3 regions of the Kitasatospora sp. NPDC048298 genome follow, and region 2 is predicted to be linked to each of the others. Evidence: riboswitches for the same ligand, from Rfam matches in the RefSeq annotation. Region 2 holds a riboswitch; each other region holds the start of a gene.
The links. Region 2 has a riboswitch for S-adenosylmethionine ahead of ACGF0D_RS32550 (aminotransferase class V-fold PLP-dependent enzyme). Riboswitches for the same ligand answer to the same signal wherever they lie in the genome.
Positions count from the first base shown of each region.

Region 1 (5,114 bases), on a different contig from region 2:
TCCGGGACACGGTCGACTGCTCGGACCAAGGGGTGCCCGCGACGGACGGCCCTGGTGCGCGGAGGTCCATTCCCCTACCGCTCCCGGGGGCCTCACCGACCCGGTCCGCTGTCACTCTCACACTGTGAGTGCTAACGCCAATGATTAGCACTCCGGGTGGTCGAGTGCAAGCCCAATCGGCAATCAGCGAGCCGCCGCGGGAGCCGCCCGGGAACGCCGACGGGCCCGTGCGACACACGTCGCACGGGCCCGTCGAGAAGCGAGAGGTCACCAGCCGTGGGGCCGCGCCGAGCTCCTGGGGTCGGAAGGGGTCAGACCGCCGCGCGGACCATGTCCGCCTGCGGGCCCTTCTGTCCCTGGGAGATCTCGAACTCGACCCGCTGGCCCTCCTCGAGGGTGCGGTAGCCGTCCATCTGGATCGCGCTGTAGTGGACGAAGACGTCCGCACCACCGTCGACCGCGATGAAGCCGTAGCCCTTCTCCGCGTTGAACCACTTGACGGTGCCCTGAGCCATTCCGAACTCCCCTAGTGCTGTGCTGGCCCTTCACGCGCCCGCAGGTCGCGGGCCCGGGTTGGTTGAAGGCCGGCCCGGGGAACCCCCCCTGGGCGCAGCCGTGCACGCCGCAACCCTCCGCACAGGACGCCAGGCGGCTTCCGGTGAGCGGGTGATTGCGTCGACCGCCGCTGAATGTATCCGGACCGACGCCCTCTGCAACAGGGCCAACCACCGGTAATTCCGGCACGGCGTCAAGGGACAGGACGGACCGAATCGGGATGTTCTCGGCATTTAACGCCGGACATAGCGGACGAATTACCCAAATGCCTGCGGTAATTCTGACATCCGCCTGACAGGTTTCACGGGCCGGTCCCATCGGCCGGACGCCCCGGGCCGAGCACTGCGGGGCCGAAAGGGAAACCCTGTTCCCAGCCGAGCGACACTCTACTCCGACTCGACCCGGAAATATTCCCGCAGGAATGCGAGCGGTCGCCCGCGCATACGGACAGCGGAATTCCGTACGCGCGGGCGACCGCGGGTTCTCTTGCGGGCTCAGCAGCCGCCGGCCACCGCCGGGATGATCGAGATGCTGGCGCCGTCCCCGATCTCGGTCGCCAGGCCCTCGGCGAAGCGCACGTCGTCGTCGTTCACGTACACGTTCACGAAGCGGCGCAGCTTGCCCGTGTCGTCCAGGATGCGGGCCGAGATGCCCGCGTGGTTCTTCTCCAGGTCGGCGACGACCTCGGCCAGGGTGGCGCCCTCGGCGGTCACCTCGGCGGCGCCGGAGGTGTAGGTGCGCAGGATGGTGGGGATGCGGACGTTGGCGCTCATGAATTCTCCTTGCGGGGGCGGGTGGTTCAGGCGGACACGAGGCCGGCGGCGCGGAACGAGTCCAGCGTCGGGCGGATGACGGCGGTCATCCCGGCGTCGGAGACGGCGTCCAGGGTCTTCAGGCCGTCGCCGGTGTTGATCGCGACGGTCTCCTTCGACGGGTCCAGCTGCCCGGTCTCGACCAGCTTCTTCAGCACGCCGACGGTCACCCCGCCCGCGGTCTCGGCGAAGATGCCCTCGGTCCGCGCCAGCAGCCGGATCGCCGCCACGACCTCGGCGTCCGTGACGTCCTCCACCGCGCCACCGGTGCGGCGGGCGATGTCCAGCACGTACGGGCCGTCGGCCGGGTTGCCGATCGCCAGCGACTTGGCGATGGTGTCCGGCTTGACCGGCTTGATCACGTCCCGGCCGGCCTTGAACGCGGCCGACACCGGCGAGCAGCCCTCGGCCTGGGCACCGAAGATCCGGTACGGCCGGTCCTCGACCAGGCCCAGCCTGATCAGCTCCTGGAGACCCTTGTCGATCTTCGTCAGCTGCGAGCCCGAGGCGATCGGGATCACGATCTGCTCCGGCAGCCGCCAGCCGAGCTGCTCGCAGATCTCGTACGCCAGCGTCTTGGAGCCCTCGCCGTAGTACGGCCGCAGGTTCACGTTGACGAAGCCCCAGCCCTCGCCGGCCGGATCGCCGATCAGCTCCGAACAGAAGCGGTTCACGTCGTCGTAGTTGCCCTCGATGCCGACCAGCTCACCGCCGTACACCCCGGCCATGACGACCTTGCCCTGCTCCAGGTCGTGCGGGATGAACACGCAGGACCGGAACCCGGCCCGGGCCGCCGCCGCACCCACCGCGCCGGCCAGGTTGCCGGTGGAGGAGCAGGACAGCGTGGTGTAGCCGAACGCCCGGGCCGCCTCGATCGCGCACGCGACCACCCGGTCCTTGAAGGAGTGCGTCGGGTTCCCGGAGTCGTCCTTGACGTGCAGTTGGGCGGTGAACCCGAGCTCCCGGCCCAGGTTGTCCGCCTTCACCAGCGGGGTCCACCCCGGGTTCAGGTTCGGCTTCGAGGCCACGTCCGCCGGAACGGGCAGCAGCGGCGCGTACCGCCAGATGGACGCCGGACCGGCCTCGATCCGCTTGCGCAGCTCCTCGGCGCCCTCGCTGCCGAACTCGTAGGCGATCTCCAGCGGGCCGAAGCACTCCAGGCAGGCGAAGCTGGGGCCGAGCGGGAAGCGGGTGCCGCACTCGCGACAGGACAGCGCGGTGGCGGGGCCGAGGTCGACGGAAACGGGTGCGGCAGTGTCGATAGCCATGATGGCGAGGCCTCTCTCCTCATCTTCCCCGTGACGCGGTCGCGCACGGGCCGGAATTGGCACCTGTCCCGCCGGGGCCTGTCGACGACAGCCGCGCGAGAAGGTTGCCGGGACGTCAACGGGCCGTTCCCTCAGTCCCTCTGGATGAGCTTGTGAAATTGTGGTGCTGCTCAACGGCGACCCCGGCGTGCAAAGGTCCGACCGCTGTACGAAGACTGTATCCGAAGGCGCCAATCCTGAACGGGACCGTCCGCCACGCGAGATGACAGATTCCACCGACCCCGCCGAGGAGACCTCCGTGCCCGCCGAACCGACTCCCGAGCTCCTCCCGCAGGTGGCGTCCTGGCTCCGCCGCCGCTCCTGGAGCGCGGCCGACCGGCCGGTCCGCACCCTCCTCGACGCCAAGGAACGCACCGGCCGCACCGTCAGCGTGGTCCTCCCCGCCCTGGACGAGGAGGCCACCGTCGGCGACATCGTCCGCACCGTCCGCCGCGAGCTGATGGAACGCCTCCCGCTCGTCGACGAACTCGTCGTCGTCGACTCCGGCTCCACCGACGCCACCGCCGCCGTCGCCGCCGAGGCCGGCGCCCGGGTGGAACACCGCGACCGGATCCTCCCCCGGCTGCCCGCCGTCCCGGGCAAGGGCGAGGTGCTCTGGCGCTCCCTGCTGGTCACCCACGGCGACATCGTCTGCTTCGTCGACGCCGACCTGCGCGAGTTCGACCCGACCTTCGTCTCCGGCATCGTCGGCCCGCTGCTCACCGACGAGTCCATCCAGCTGGTCAAGGCCATGTACGACCGCCCGCTGGAGTCGGACGGCGCCGTCCTGCCCGCCGGCGGCGGCCGGGTCACCGAACTCGTCGCCCGCCCCCTGCTCAACCTCCACTGGCCGGAACTCGCCGGCTTCGTCCAGCCCCTCGGCGGCGAGTACGCGGCCCGCCGCTCACTGCTCGAACGGCTGCCCTTCCCCACCGGCTACGGCGTCGAACTCGGCCTGCTGGTCGACGCCCTGGAAGTGGCCGGCCTCGACGCCCTGGCCCAGGTGGACGTCGGCGTCCGGCACCACCGCCACCAGGACGGCCAGGCCCTCGGCCGGATGGCCGCCACCATCTACCGGACCGCCCTGGAACGCCTCGACCGCACCCACCGCCTCAAGGCCTCGGCCGACCTCGTCCACCCCCACCTCACCCAGTTCACCCGCGACCCGGAAACCCGCGCCTTCACCGCGCACACCCACCCGGTGACCGCCCTGGAACGCCCCCCGATGCACACCGTGCCGGAATACGCCACCCGTCATTGACGGGTTTGCCACGCCGAGCCCCCGGCAAGATGCCAACCATGGGCGATCTCACGACCAACCGTTCGAACGCGACCGGCACCGCCCCCGTCCTGGTGGCCTCCAACCGGGGACCGGTGTCATTCAGCACCGCCGACGACGGCACGCTGACCCTGCGGCGGGGCGGCGGCGGCCTGGTCTCCGGCCTCTCCGCGATCGAGGACCCGAACGCCGTCTGGGTCTGCGCCGCCCTCAACGACTCCGACCGCAGAGCCGCCGCCGAGGCCCCCCACGGCCGCCTCGACCTGGCCGGCCACGAGGTCGGCGGCCAGGCCGTACGGATGCTGGACCTCGACCCGCAGACCTTCGCCCGCGCCTACAACGGCGTCGCCAACTCCACCCTCTGGTTCGTCCACCACCTGCTCTACGCGACCCCCACCGCCCCCGCCTTCGACGCCGGCTTCCGCACCGAGTGGGCCGCCTACCAGGCCTACAACGAGGCCTTCGCCGAAGCCCTGGCCGCCGAAGCCGCCCCGAACGCCGCGGTGCTCGTCCAGGACTACCACCTCTCCCTGGTCCCGGCCCTGCTCCGGGAGGCCCGCCCCGACCTGCGGATCGGCCACTTCTCGCACACCCCCTGGGCCCCGCCCGAGTACTACCGGCTGCTGCCCGACGACGTCGCCCGGGCCGTCCTCACCGGCATCCTGGGCGCCGACCGGGCCGGCTTCCTCACCGAACGCTGGGCCCGCGCCTTCGCCGCCTGCTGCGAGGACCTCCTCGGCGCCACCGTCGACCACGACGCGCTCTCCGTCACGCTCGACGGCCGCACCACCGGGGGGACCCCCACTCGGCGGACCACCCGCCTCGGCGTGCACGCCCTCGGCGCCGACGCCGACTTCCTGCGCGAGCGCGCCCACCGCCCCGACGTCGACGAACGCCTCGCCGCCCTCCGCGCGGCCGTCGGCGACCGCCGCACCATCGTCCGGGTCGACCGCACCGAGCTGAGCAAGAACATCGTCCGCGGCCTGCTGGCCTACCGGCACCTGCTCCGCACCCGCCCGCAGTGGCACGACCGGGTGGTGCACATCGCCTTCGCCTACCCGTCCCGGACCGACCTCGCCGAGTACCGCGACTACACGGCACAGGTCCAGGACCTCGCCGTTGCCGTCAACTCGGAGTTCGCCACCCCCACCTGGCAACCGC
Region 1 covers NZ_JBICYZ010000014.1:11,654-16,767, reverse strand. Annotated here, with positions in the region: gene ACGF0D_RS13860 (cold-shock protein) at 312-515, opposite strand; gene ACGF0D_RS13855 (MoaD/ThiS family protein) at 1,050-1,328, opposite strand; gene thrC (threonine synthase) at 1,355-2,635, opposite strand; SAM riboswitch class I at 2,652-2,786, opposite strand; gene ACGF0D_RS13845 (glucosyl-3-phosphoglycerate synthase) at 2,898-3,935, shown strand; gene ACGF0D_RS13840 (trehalose-6-phosphate synthase) at 3,974-5,114, shown strand, end outside.
Region 1: it holds a riboswitch for S-adenosylmethionine, as region 2 does, so the genes downstream of both, thrC (threonine synthase) here and ACGF0D_RS32550 (aminotransferase class V-fold PLP-dependent enzyme) in region 2, are expected to answer to the same signal.

Region 2 (5,114 bases):
CGCCCTGGGCGGCCGCCCGGTGGTGCCCGTCCCGGTGGTCAGCTACGCCCTGATCGCCCTCAACACCCTGGTCTTCCTGCTCGGCCCCGCCGCCGGGCTCAACCCGCTGTACGGCACCGGCCAGGCCCGGGTCTGCTCGGAGCAGCGGTACGAGCAGCGCTGGGGCGCCGTCCCGGCCGAGGTGCTGGCCGGACGGCCGCTGACCGCCGAGCAGCTGGCCGAGGCCCCCGACCCGGCCCCCGGCTGCCCGGCCGCCCCGACCCCGGGCAAGCACCCGGCCCTGTCCGTCCTCACCGGGCTGTTCCTGCACGCCGGCTGGCTGCACCTGCTGGGCAACCTGCTCTTCCTCCAGGTCTTCGGCCCCACCGTGGAACGGCGGCTGGGCCGGGCCCGGTACGCCCTCTTCTACCTGGCCGCCGGCAGCCTGACCACGTACGGCTTCGCGCTCGCCGAGGCGCACTCGCCGAACTCCACCCGGGTGCTCATCGGGGCCTCCGGGGCGATCGCGGCCGTCCTCGGCGCCTATCTGCGCCTCCACCCCCGGGCCCGGGTGACCACCCTCGTCCCGCTGCTCCTCTTCCTGCCGCTGCGCTTCCCCGCCTGGCTGGTGCTCGGCCTCTGGTTCGCCCTGCAGTGGTGGTCGGTGCACTCGGCCGGCCCCGGGGTGGCCTACCTGGTCCACGTGATCGGCTTCTCGGCCGGGTTCCTCTACGCCTGCACCGTGGTCCGCCACCCCCCGCGACGACCGGGCCGACGCCCGATACGCTGGCGGCACCCCACAAAGGAGCCCGAACTGTGATCACCGCCATCGTCCTGATCAAGACCAGTGTCGACCGCATCCCGGAGATCGCCGAGTCCATCGCCGCCATCGAGGGTGTCAGCGAGGTCTACTCGGTGACCGGCGGCTACAACCTGGTGGCGATGGTGCGGGTGCGCCGGCACGACGACCTGGCCGAGGTCATCCCGGGCCGGCTCAACAAGGTCCCGGGCGTGGCCCACACCGAGACCCAGATCGCCTTCCGCACCTACTCCCAGCACGACCTGGAGGCCGCCTTCGCCCTCGGCCTGGACGAGTAGCGGTCAGCCCTCGCGCCGAGAGTCAGCGACACAACGCCCGCCCTCGTTGCGGTAGTTCCACGCCGCACCGTCCGTGACCAGCTCCCGGACGGCGGTCAGGAAGCGGTCGACGTGCTCGTCCGGCGTCCCGGCGCCGAAGCTCACCCGGATCGCGTTCAGGCTGCGCTCGCCCGGCAGCGAGGGCTCGGGCGCCCCGCACTCGGACGGCGCGACGTCCTCGTCCCCGAGCAGCGTGCGCACCAGCGGGTGGGCGCAGAACAGGCCGTCGCGCACCCCGATGCCGTACTCGGCGGACAGCGCGGCCGAGAAGTGCGAGCTGTTCCAGCCCCGGACGACGAAGGACAGCACGCCCACCCGGGCGGAGTCGGCCCCGAACAGGTTCAGCACCTTGACCTGCGGGATCCCGGCCAGCCCGGCCGTCAGCCGGGCGACCAGCTGCCGCTCGCGGGCCTCCAGCGCGTCGAAACCGGCCTCGGTCAGCGCCCGGCAGGCCGAGGCGATCGCGTAGGCGCCGATGACGTTCGGCGAGCCGGCCTCGTGCCGGGCCGGGCCGGTGTGCCACTGCACGGCCACCGAGCCGTCGGCCTCCCGCGCCACCGTCCGGGTCGCCCCGCCGCCGGCCAGGTACGGCTCGGCCTCGTCCAGCCAGTCCGCCCGGCCGGCCAGCACCCCGGCGCCGAACGGCGCGTAGATCTTGTGGCCGGAGAAGGCGATCCAGTCGACGTCCAGTTCGCGCACCGAGACCCGGTGGTGCGGCGCCAGCTGGGCGGCGTCCAGCACCACCCGGGCGCCGTGCCGGTGCGCGGTCCCGGTCAGCTCGGCGACCGGCCACAGCTCGCCGGTCACGTTGGAGGCGCCGGTGACGCAGAGCAGCTTGGGGCCCTCGGGCGCCTCGGCGAGCGCGGCGTCCAGCGCGGCCACCGCCTCGGCCCGCGAGCGCGGCGCCCGCAGGTAGGTGACGTCCAGTCCGGCGTGCGCCCAGGGCAGCAGCGAGGCGTGGTGCTCGGTCTCGAAGGCGAACACCCGGGTGCCGGCCGGAACGGCGGCGGCCAGCAGGTTGAGCGAGTCGGTGGTGGCCCGGGTGAAGACCACCTGGTCGCCCTCGCGCAGGTCGAGGAACTCGCCGACGGTGCGGCGGCTCTGCTCGAACAGGTCGGTGGACAGCTGGGAGAGGTAGCCGGCCCCGCGGTGGACGCTGCCGTAGTACGGCGCGTAGGCGGCGACGTCGTCCCACACCCGCTGGAGCGCCGGCGAGCTGGCCGCGTAGTCGAGTGCCGCGTAGCCGACCTTCTCACCGCTGGCCAGCGGGACCTGGACGTCGGTGCCGAGGACGGCGAGCGGGCCGCAGATTTCGGCGCAGGGCTGCCGCACGATGGGGGTCCCCCCGGACGAAGTCTGGGGGAGCGCCGAGAGAAGGGTGGTGGCGGGAGACGGGTGGGCGGACATGAGGATGCACTCCTTCAAGGGGTGAGGGACCCCGGGAGTGTCATTCGTCCGGCGTCCGCGCTTGTCGCACGGACGGCTTGCCGTGACGACCCGGTCCTCACCCAGGGCACCCCGCCACGGACGGAGGGTTGCCGGACAGCAAGCTGGGGCTTCGCGCTGTCACTCATGACCTGGCGAAGACTCTAGGCCGCGCCCGTCGGGCGGTCAAACGGGCGTCCGGCATCCGGACAGCGCGAGGGGCCCGCGGGAGGAATTCCCGCGGGCCCCGTCAACTGCCGTGTCAGATCCGGCTGGTGGCCTCCGACCAACGCCGCAGCAGGTCCTGGGCCGCGCCGGAGTCGATCGCCCTGGCGGCCCGCTCCATGCCGGCCGCCAGCTGCTCGGCGAGCGGTGCGTCGCGCAGGTCGAGCGCGACCAGCGCCGCCGCCGTGTTCAGCAGGACGGCGTCCCGGACCGGCCCGTGCTCCCCCGCCAGCAGTCGCCGCGCGACCTCCGCGTTGTACGAGGCGTCCGCCCCGCGCAGCGCCTCGATGCCGACCAGCTCGATGCCGACGTCCCGCGGGTCGAAGGCGGTCCGGGTGACCGCCCCGTCGCGCACCAGCCAGACCTGCGAGGTGGTGGTGATGGTCAGCTCGTCCAGTCCGTCGTCACCGCGGAAGACCAGCGCCGTCGCACCCCGCTCGGCCAGCACCCCGGCGATCAGTCCGGCCAGCCGGGTGTCGAAGCAGCCGATGGCGTGCGCGGTGACCTTGGCCGGGTTGGTCAGCGGGCCGAGGATGTTGAAGGAGGTCGGCACCCCGAGGTCGCGCCGCGCGGTGGCGGCGTGCCGCATCGAGGGGTGGAACTTCGCCGCGAAGCAGAAGGTGAGCCCGACCTCCTCGGCCACCTCGGCGACCCGCCGGGCGGAGAGGTCCAGCGCCACCCCGAGCTTCTCCAGCACGTCCGAGGAGCCGCTGCTCGAGGAGGCCGACCGGTTGCCGTGCTTGACCACCTTGGCGCCGGCGGCCGCCGCGACGATCGCGGACATGGTGGAGATGTTGACGGTCTTCGCCCGGTCGCCGCCGGTGCCGACGATGTCCACCGCCGGGCCGGGGATGTCCAGCGGCTCCGCGTGCGCGTACATCGCGTCGACCAGGCCGCCGATCTCCTCGACCGACTCGCCCTTGGCCCGCAGCGCGATCATGAACCCGGCCACCTGTACGGGGGACGCCTCGCCGCTCATGATCCGGTCCATCGCCCACGCGGTGGACGAGCGGTCGAGGTCCTCCCCCTGCAACAGTGCCGCCAGGAGGTCCGGCCAGGTGCGGACCACCTGCGCGGGGTCGCTACCGCCGTTCGCAGGGTTCACGTTCACCATGGCTGACTCCAGCTGTTGTCGGTTCCCCACTACGGGGGGACGTCCGTACGGATGGAGCCAGCCTATCGAGCGAAGCCTCCGCTTCTACCCCTGTCCTTTCCAGTTGCCGGGGCCGTCTTCAGCGGACGGCCGGAGTCCGCTTCGCCAGTCGCGCCCGCAGCAGGGTGGCCGCCGCCTCGGCCAGCGCCACCGGCTCCACCGGGTGGGAGATGGCCGCGTCGGCCCGGCTCCAGGCGGCGAGCCAGGAGTCCTGCGGCCGGCCGATCAGCACCAGCACCGGCGGGCAGCCGTAGATCTCGTCCTTGAGCTGGCGCGCGAGGCCCAGCCCCCCGGCCGGAACGGCCTCACCGTCCAGCACGCAGAGGTCCACTCCCCCCTTCTCCAGCGCCTTGAGCACCGCGGGGGTGGTCGCGCACTCCAGGTAGGTCAGTTCCGGAAGGTCCTCGGCGGGCCGGCGGCCGAGCGCCGTCAGCACCTGCTCGCGGGTGTTGCGGTCGTCGCTGTAGACGAGGACGGTGAGCGTCTCATCGGTCGTGTACGCCATGGGCCCTGCTCCCTCAAGTGTGATCCGGACCACGTTCGCCTGATCCGGATGCTACTCCCGATCACCCCCCGCCGAGTCCTCCTCGCGCACCTTCCCGGCCAACCGGGCCGCACCCCGGCTCACCCACCCGGAGGACGGCCCGTCACCCGATCCCGCCCGGTCCACCCGTACGGCCGACCCCGGGTCCCTTCCCCTACCTCCCGCGGCTGCTCCGGCCGTGCAACGACGCGCTGGGCAACGGGGTCGCGGGCCCCTCCGAAGAACCATCAGAAAAGGGACACGCCGCTGCTCAGCCCCCGTCCGGCCCCCGTGCCGCCCCCCAAGCGGGCATACCGCACGCACCGGACACTCCGAGGGACACCCCCCGACGTGAAGACGGAATAAGGGACCGACATAATGTCCGTCGTGGCGACAGCAACAGCAGTAGAAACCGGGCACGCGCACGGATCGGTCAACCGGCCGAACATGGTCAGCGTCGGAACGATCGTCTGGCTCAGTTCCGAGTTGATGTTCTTCGCGGCCCTCTTCGCGATGTACTTCACGCTCCGCTCCGTCAAGGGGCCGGAGTTCTGGACCGAGAAGGCCCACGCCCTCAACGTGCCCTTCTCCTCGGTCAACACCACGATCCTGGTGCTCTCCTCGCTCACCTGCCAGCTCGGTGTGTTCGCCGCCGAGCGTGGTGACGTGAAG
Region 2 covers NZ_JBICYZ010000058.1:13,237-18,350, reverse strand. Annotated here, with positions in the region: gene ACGF0D_RS32560 (rhomboid family intramembrane serine protease) at 1-799, shown strand, start outside; gene ACGF0D_RS32555 (Lrp/AsnC family transcriptional regulator) at 796-1,077, shown strand; gene ACGF0D_RS32550 (aminotransferase class V-fold PLP-dependent enzyme) at 1,081-2,448, opposite strand; SAM riboswitch class IV at 2,576-2,694, opposite strand; gene trpD (anthranilate phosphoribosyltransferase) at 2,804-3,880, opposite strand; gene ACGF0D_RS32540 (hypothetical protein) at 3,999-4,424, opposite strand; gene ACGF0D_RS32535 (heme-copper oxidase subunit III) at 4,821-5,114, shown strand, end outside.

Region 3 (5,114 bases), on a different contig from region 2:
GCCGAACTGGACCGGATCCGGCGGGCGCCGGCCCGCTGGCCCGCGTGGGTGGCGGATCTCGGGGCGCTGCCGGTCGGTGTGGGGGTCTGCCTCTTCCTCCAGCCGGCGGCGGCGAACGTGCTGGCGGCCGGGCTCGGCTCGCTGATCGTGGTGGGGCTGACCGTGCTCGCCCGACGGCTGCCGTACCTGCGGCCGCTGCTGCCCGTCACGGCCGGCTTCCTGGTCGCCCTGCTGGTCCTGGCACTCGCGCGGGCCTCGCTGCTGGACGGCCCGCTGCGGACGATCGTGGCCACCCTGGCGATCCTGCTGCCGGGCGGGCTGCTGGTCACCGGGCTGTCCGAGATCGCCGCGGGCGCGGCCAGCGCGGGCACGGCCAGGCTGGTGTCCGGCGCGGTCCAGCTGGCGCTGTTCCTCGCCGGGGTGGCCGCGGCCGCGACGGCGACCGGCATGCCGGCCACCGCGCTGGCCAACGTCCAGGTCGCCAAGCCCAGCTGGTGGGTGATCGCGCTGGGGCTGGCGATCGCGGTGGCCGGAGTGGTGGTCAACGTCCAGACACCGCCCTCGGCCATCCCGTGGATCGTCGCCGTGATCGCGGTCAGCGTGACCGCCCAGGTGGCGGTGGGGTCGGTGCACGGCGCGGCGATAGGCGGCCTGGCCGGGGCGGTCGCCGCCGCGGTCGCGGCCACCCTGGTGCACTGGCTGCCGGGCGGCCCGCTCTGGCAGGTGCTCTACCTCCCGGCGTTCTGGATCGTGGTGCCGGGCTCCTTCGGTCTGTTGAACACGGCGCAGATAGAGGTCGGGAACGGGGCCCAGTCGGTCCTGGCGGCCGTGTCGGCGGTCTTCGGGGTGTCGATCGGCACGCTGATCGGCGCGGTGATCAGCCGGATCCCCCGGCCCTCCCGCGCCGTGCTGCTGTCCCGGGCCTGAACTCCGGGGCGGCGGCCCCCTGACGGGGTGGGGGCGGACCCTGGTCCGCCCCCGTCCCGTCAGGCGTGGCGCAGGGCCTCGGTGAGGCGGCGGCCCGCCTCGACCACGGCCTGGGAGAGCTGGGCGCCGGGGTGGCGGGTGAGCCGTTCGATCGGACCGGAGACCGAGACGGCGGCCACCACCCGGTTGGACTGGCCGCGGACGGGCGCGGACACGGAGGCGACCCCGAGTTCGCGCTCGCCGACGGACTGCGCCCAGCCCCGGCGCCGTACGCCGCTCAGCGCGGTGGCGGTGAAGCGGGCGCCCTGCAGCCCGCGGTGGAGGCGCTCGGGCTCCTCCCAGGCGAGCAGGACCTGGGCGGCGGAGCCGACCTTCATGGGGAGGGTGATGCCCACCGGGACGGTGTCCCGCAGGCCGGTGAGGCGTTCGGCGGCGGCCACGCAGATCCGTACCTCGCCCTGCCGGCGGTAGAGCTGGGCGCTCTCGCCGGTGAGGTCCCGCAGGTGGGTGAGGACCGAGCCGGCCGCGGCCAGCAAGCGGTCCTCGCCGGCGGCCGCGGCAAGCTCGCCGACCCGGGGGCCGAGCATGAACCGGCCGTTCACGTCCCGGCTGACCAGGCGGTGGTGTTCGAGTGCGACGGCCAGCCGGTGGGCGGTGGGGCGGGCCATGCCGGTGGCCGCGACGAGGCCGCCGAGGGTGGCGGGGCCCGCCTCCAGGATCCCGAGGATCGAGGTGACCTTGTCGAGCACGCCGACGCCGCTCGTGTTCTCCATGGGTGGGGGTACTCCAGTCTCAAGGCCCGGGAGCAGCGGGTCGGCGCTGCTCACGGCGGCTCCTGGCGGGGAGCCGGGGGTGGTCAGCGAGGACGGGCCGCGGAAGTCGGCCGATTGCCTGCGCCGGGCACGAGACGGGTACGCGAAAGCGCCGGGGCGGGAAGCGCCCGGGCGAAGGACAGCACAGAGAGCACCGTGTCTCCTCATCTTTCCCGCGCCACATTGGCGACAGGCCGGAGTTGGCACTGATCCCGGACGGCACGGCGCGTACTTCGGACGCCGGGTCGAACGGGGAGTTGCCGGGGCTTCGTAGGGCCGGTCCCTCCACCCCTCTGGATGATTCGCCAGGAACGATACAAGACTTCCCGGGCCCGCTGCCAAGCCCCCCTGCTCTCGACGGCGGGCGGGCGGGCCCGCTCAGCGGTGGCGCGGCTCCGACAGTCCGGTGCACGGGGCCGGGTGCGGGCCGCCGGGGGCGGTGGTGTCCCAGGCCCGCAGCGCGGCCAGGGCGGCGGCGCGTTCGGCCGCCGTCGGCCGGGTGCCCTCGGCGCCGAGCAGGTAGTCGGCGACCGGGGTGAGCAGCAGGGTGGCGCCACCGGCCGGGAGCAGCAGGGCCTCGTCCCACTGGTGCCGGATGACGGTGCGGCGCAGCAGGGTGCCGTGGCGCAGCAGGGTCCCCTTGCGCGGCCGGTGCGTGCGGGTGAGGGTCCGGCGGCGACGGAGTTCGGGGCCGACCTCGGCCTCCAGGACGGTGCGCACGTCCCGCAGGGAGCCGAGCGGCACGTGCGCGGCGGCGAGGTCGAGCAGGGCGGCGGCCTCCGGGGCGAGCCGGTAGGCGGCGAGGACCGCGGCGGTCTCGGCGGGGTCGAAGGGCTGTCCGGCGAGGTGGGCCACGTCGATCACGTCGCCGGCCAGGAAGGTGCGCGCGAGCCCCTCCTCGGCGAGGGCGATCAGGCATTCCACGTGTTCGTCGGCGGCCAGGTAGGGGCGGACGGGGACGGTGGCGAGGTCGCCGGTGAGGGCGGCGGTGGCGACCCGTACCTGGTACCAGGGGTCGAGCAGCGGGTCCTCGGCCGGCCAGCGCAGGGTGACGGCGGTGTGCCGGGGCCGCTCGCCGAGCAGGGTGACCTCGACGGACTCCACCGGGTGGTCGGTGACCAGCCGGTTGACGGCCTGCCAGAGCGTCGCCTCGGTGGGGCTGACGAGGCTGAGCCCGCCCAGCGGCCGGGGCAGGTCCGGCGGGTAGTAGCCGGCCAGGGGGAGGTCCCGGATCGGGCGGACGCCGGTGGCGTCGGCGAGGTCGCGGGCGACCCGGGCGTAACACTCGGCCCGGTCGCGGGCGCGCTGCAGCTCGGCCCGGGCGTGCCCGCCCATCCGCACGCCCTCGCGGGAGAGCGCGGCGAGCACCAGGTACGGGAGGTGGCGGTCGGCGCGGGCGCGGTGGAGCAGTTCGGCCGGCCCGGCGGCCGGGTCGACGTCGAGCAGCCGCTGGAGCAGGTCGCTGGTCAACGGGTCGGTGCCGACCGGGGCGGTGTCGAGCCGGTCGGTGTGCAGCAGGTCGGTGTCCATGGGCGTCCGCCTCCGAGAGCCGTGGGGGGCGCCCGGGCGGCGGCCGGGCGGCCGGGGACGTGGCGGGTCCGACGGCCGGGGCCGGGCCGTCGGCGGGTGCCACACCATCGATTGTCGTGACGGCCGATCAACACCGGATCACCATCGGGTCGACGATCTCTCGACATCACGCCCGGTGGCGTGGGTTGATAGGGGCTCATCAAATCGGGGGCGGCACGTGCGCGGGCGGGGGCGAGCACATGAGGCGGGCAGGTGCAGTCATGGATGAATTCCGGTTCTCGGTGCTGGGACTGATGAGAGCGCAGCGCGGCGCGACCGCGCTGAAGGTGGGCAGCCCCCAGCAGCAGGCGATGCTGGCGGTGCTGCTGCTCCGGCCCGGGCACGGCGCGAGCGCCACCGACCTGATCGACGCCCTGTGGGGCGAGGAGCCGCCGGGCACCGCGATGACGACGGTGCGCACCTACGCCTGGCGGTGGCGCAAGGTCCTGCACGGCGAGGAGCCGGACGCGCCGACGGTGCTGACCTCGGTCGGGGACGGCTACCGGCTGGTGCTGCCCAAGCACGCGGTGGACGCGGCGCAGGCGGAGGAGCTGGCGGGGCAGGCCGAGCGGACGGCGGCGGCCGGGGAGCCGCAGCAGGCGCGCGACCTGCTGAACCAGGCGCTGGAGCTGTGGCAGGGCGAGCCGCTGGCGGGCATTCCCGGCCCGTTCGCGCAGCGCCAGCGCCAGCGGCTGCAGGAGCTCCGGCTGACCCTGCTGGAGGAGCGGATCGCGCTGGACCTGGCGCTGGGCCGCTACTCCCGGTGCATTCCGGAGCTGACCTCGCTGACCACCGAGCACCCGCTGCACGAGCGGGCGTACGGGCTGCTGATGCGGGCGCTGTACCAGGCCGGGCGGCAGGCGGACGCGCTGGCGGTGTTCCGGGGCGCGCGTCAGCTGTTCCTGGCCGAACTGGGCGTGGCGCCGGGGGCGGAGCTGGACCTGCTGCACCAGCGGATCCTGGAGGGCGACCCGTCGCTCGCCGCCCCGGCGCCGGCCGTCGCGCCACGGTCGGCCCCGCCCGTCTCCGTGGCGCCGGCCTCCGCCCCGCCCGGCTCCGGACCGGCGGAGCCCGGCGCGCCCGGGGCCGAGTCGCCGGACCCGCGCGCCAAGGCCCAGGCGGCGGCGGACGCGCCCGCCGCCCCGACCGGGAGCGGCGCCCCAAGACCGGCCCAACTGCCGCCCGACGCCGCGGACTTCACCGGACGTACGGCGCTGGTCGAGCGGCTGGTCGGGGCCCTCGGCGCACCGGGCCAACAGGCGCTGGCGATCGCGACCGTGGTCGGCATGGGCGGGGTCGGCAAGACCGCGCTGGCCCTGCACGTCGCCCACCGGGTCCGCGAGGCCTACCCGGACGGACAGCTCTACGCGGACCTGCGGGGCGCCGACGCCACCCCGGCCGATCCGGAGGCGGTGCTCTGCGGCTTCCTGGTGGCGCTCGGCGTGTCGGCCGACGCGGTGCCGGACGGCCTGGACGCCCGCTCGGCGCTGTTCCGCTCGGTGGTGGACGGCCGGCGGCTGCTCCTGGTGCTCGACAACGTCCACGACACCGCGCAGATCAGACCGCTGCTGCCGGGCGCGGTCGGCTGCGCGGTGCTCACCACCAGCCGCACCCGGCTGTCCGGCCTGCCCGCGACCGTCCAGGCCGACCTCGGCGTCTTCGAGCCCGGGGAGGCGCTCGAACTGCTGGGCCGCACCATCGGCGCCGAGCGGCTGGCCGCCGAGGCGGAGGCCGCCCGGGAACTGCTGCTGATGTGCGGGCACCTCCCGCTCGCGGTGCGGATCGTGGCGGCCCGGCTGGCCGCCC
Region 3 covers NZ_JBICYZ010000012.1:64,488-69,601, reverse strand. Annotated here, with positions in the region: gene ACGF0D_RS12560 (threonine/serine exporter family protein) at 1-927, shown strand, start outside; gene ACGF0D_RS12555 (IclR family transcriptional regulator) at 987-1,700, opposite strand; SAM riboswitch class I at 1,901-2,043, opposite strand; gene ACGF0D_RS12550 (hypothetical protein) at 2,118-3,269, opposite strand; gene ACGF0D_RS12545 (BTAD domain-containing putative transcriptional regulator) at 3,530-5,114, shown strand, end outside.
Region 3: it holds a riboswitch for S-adenosylmethionine, as region 2 does, so the genes downstream of both, ACGF0D_RS12555 (IclR family transcriptional regulator) here and ACGF0D_RS32550 (aminotransferase class V-fold PLP-dependent enzyme) in region 2, are expected to answer to the same signal.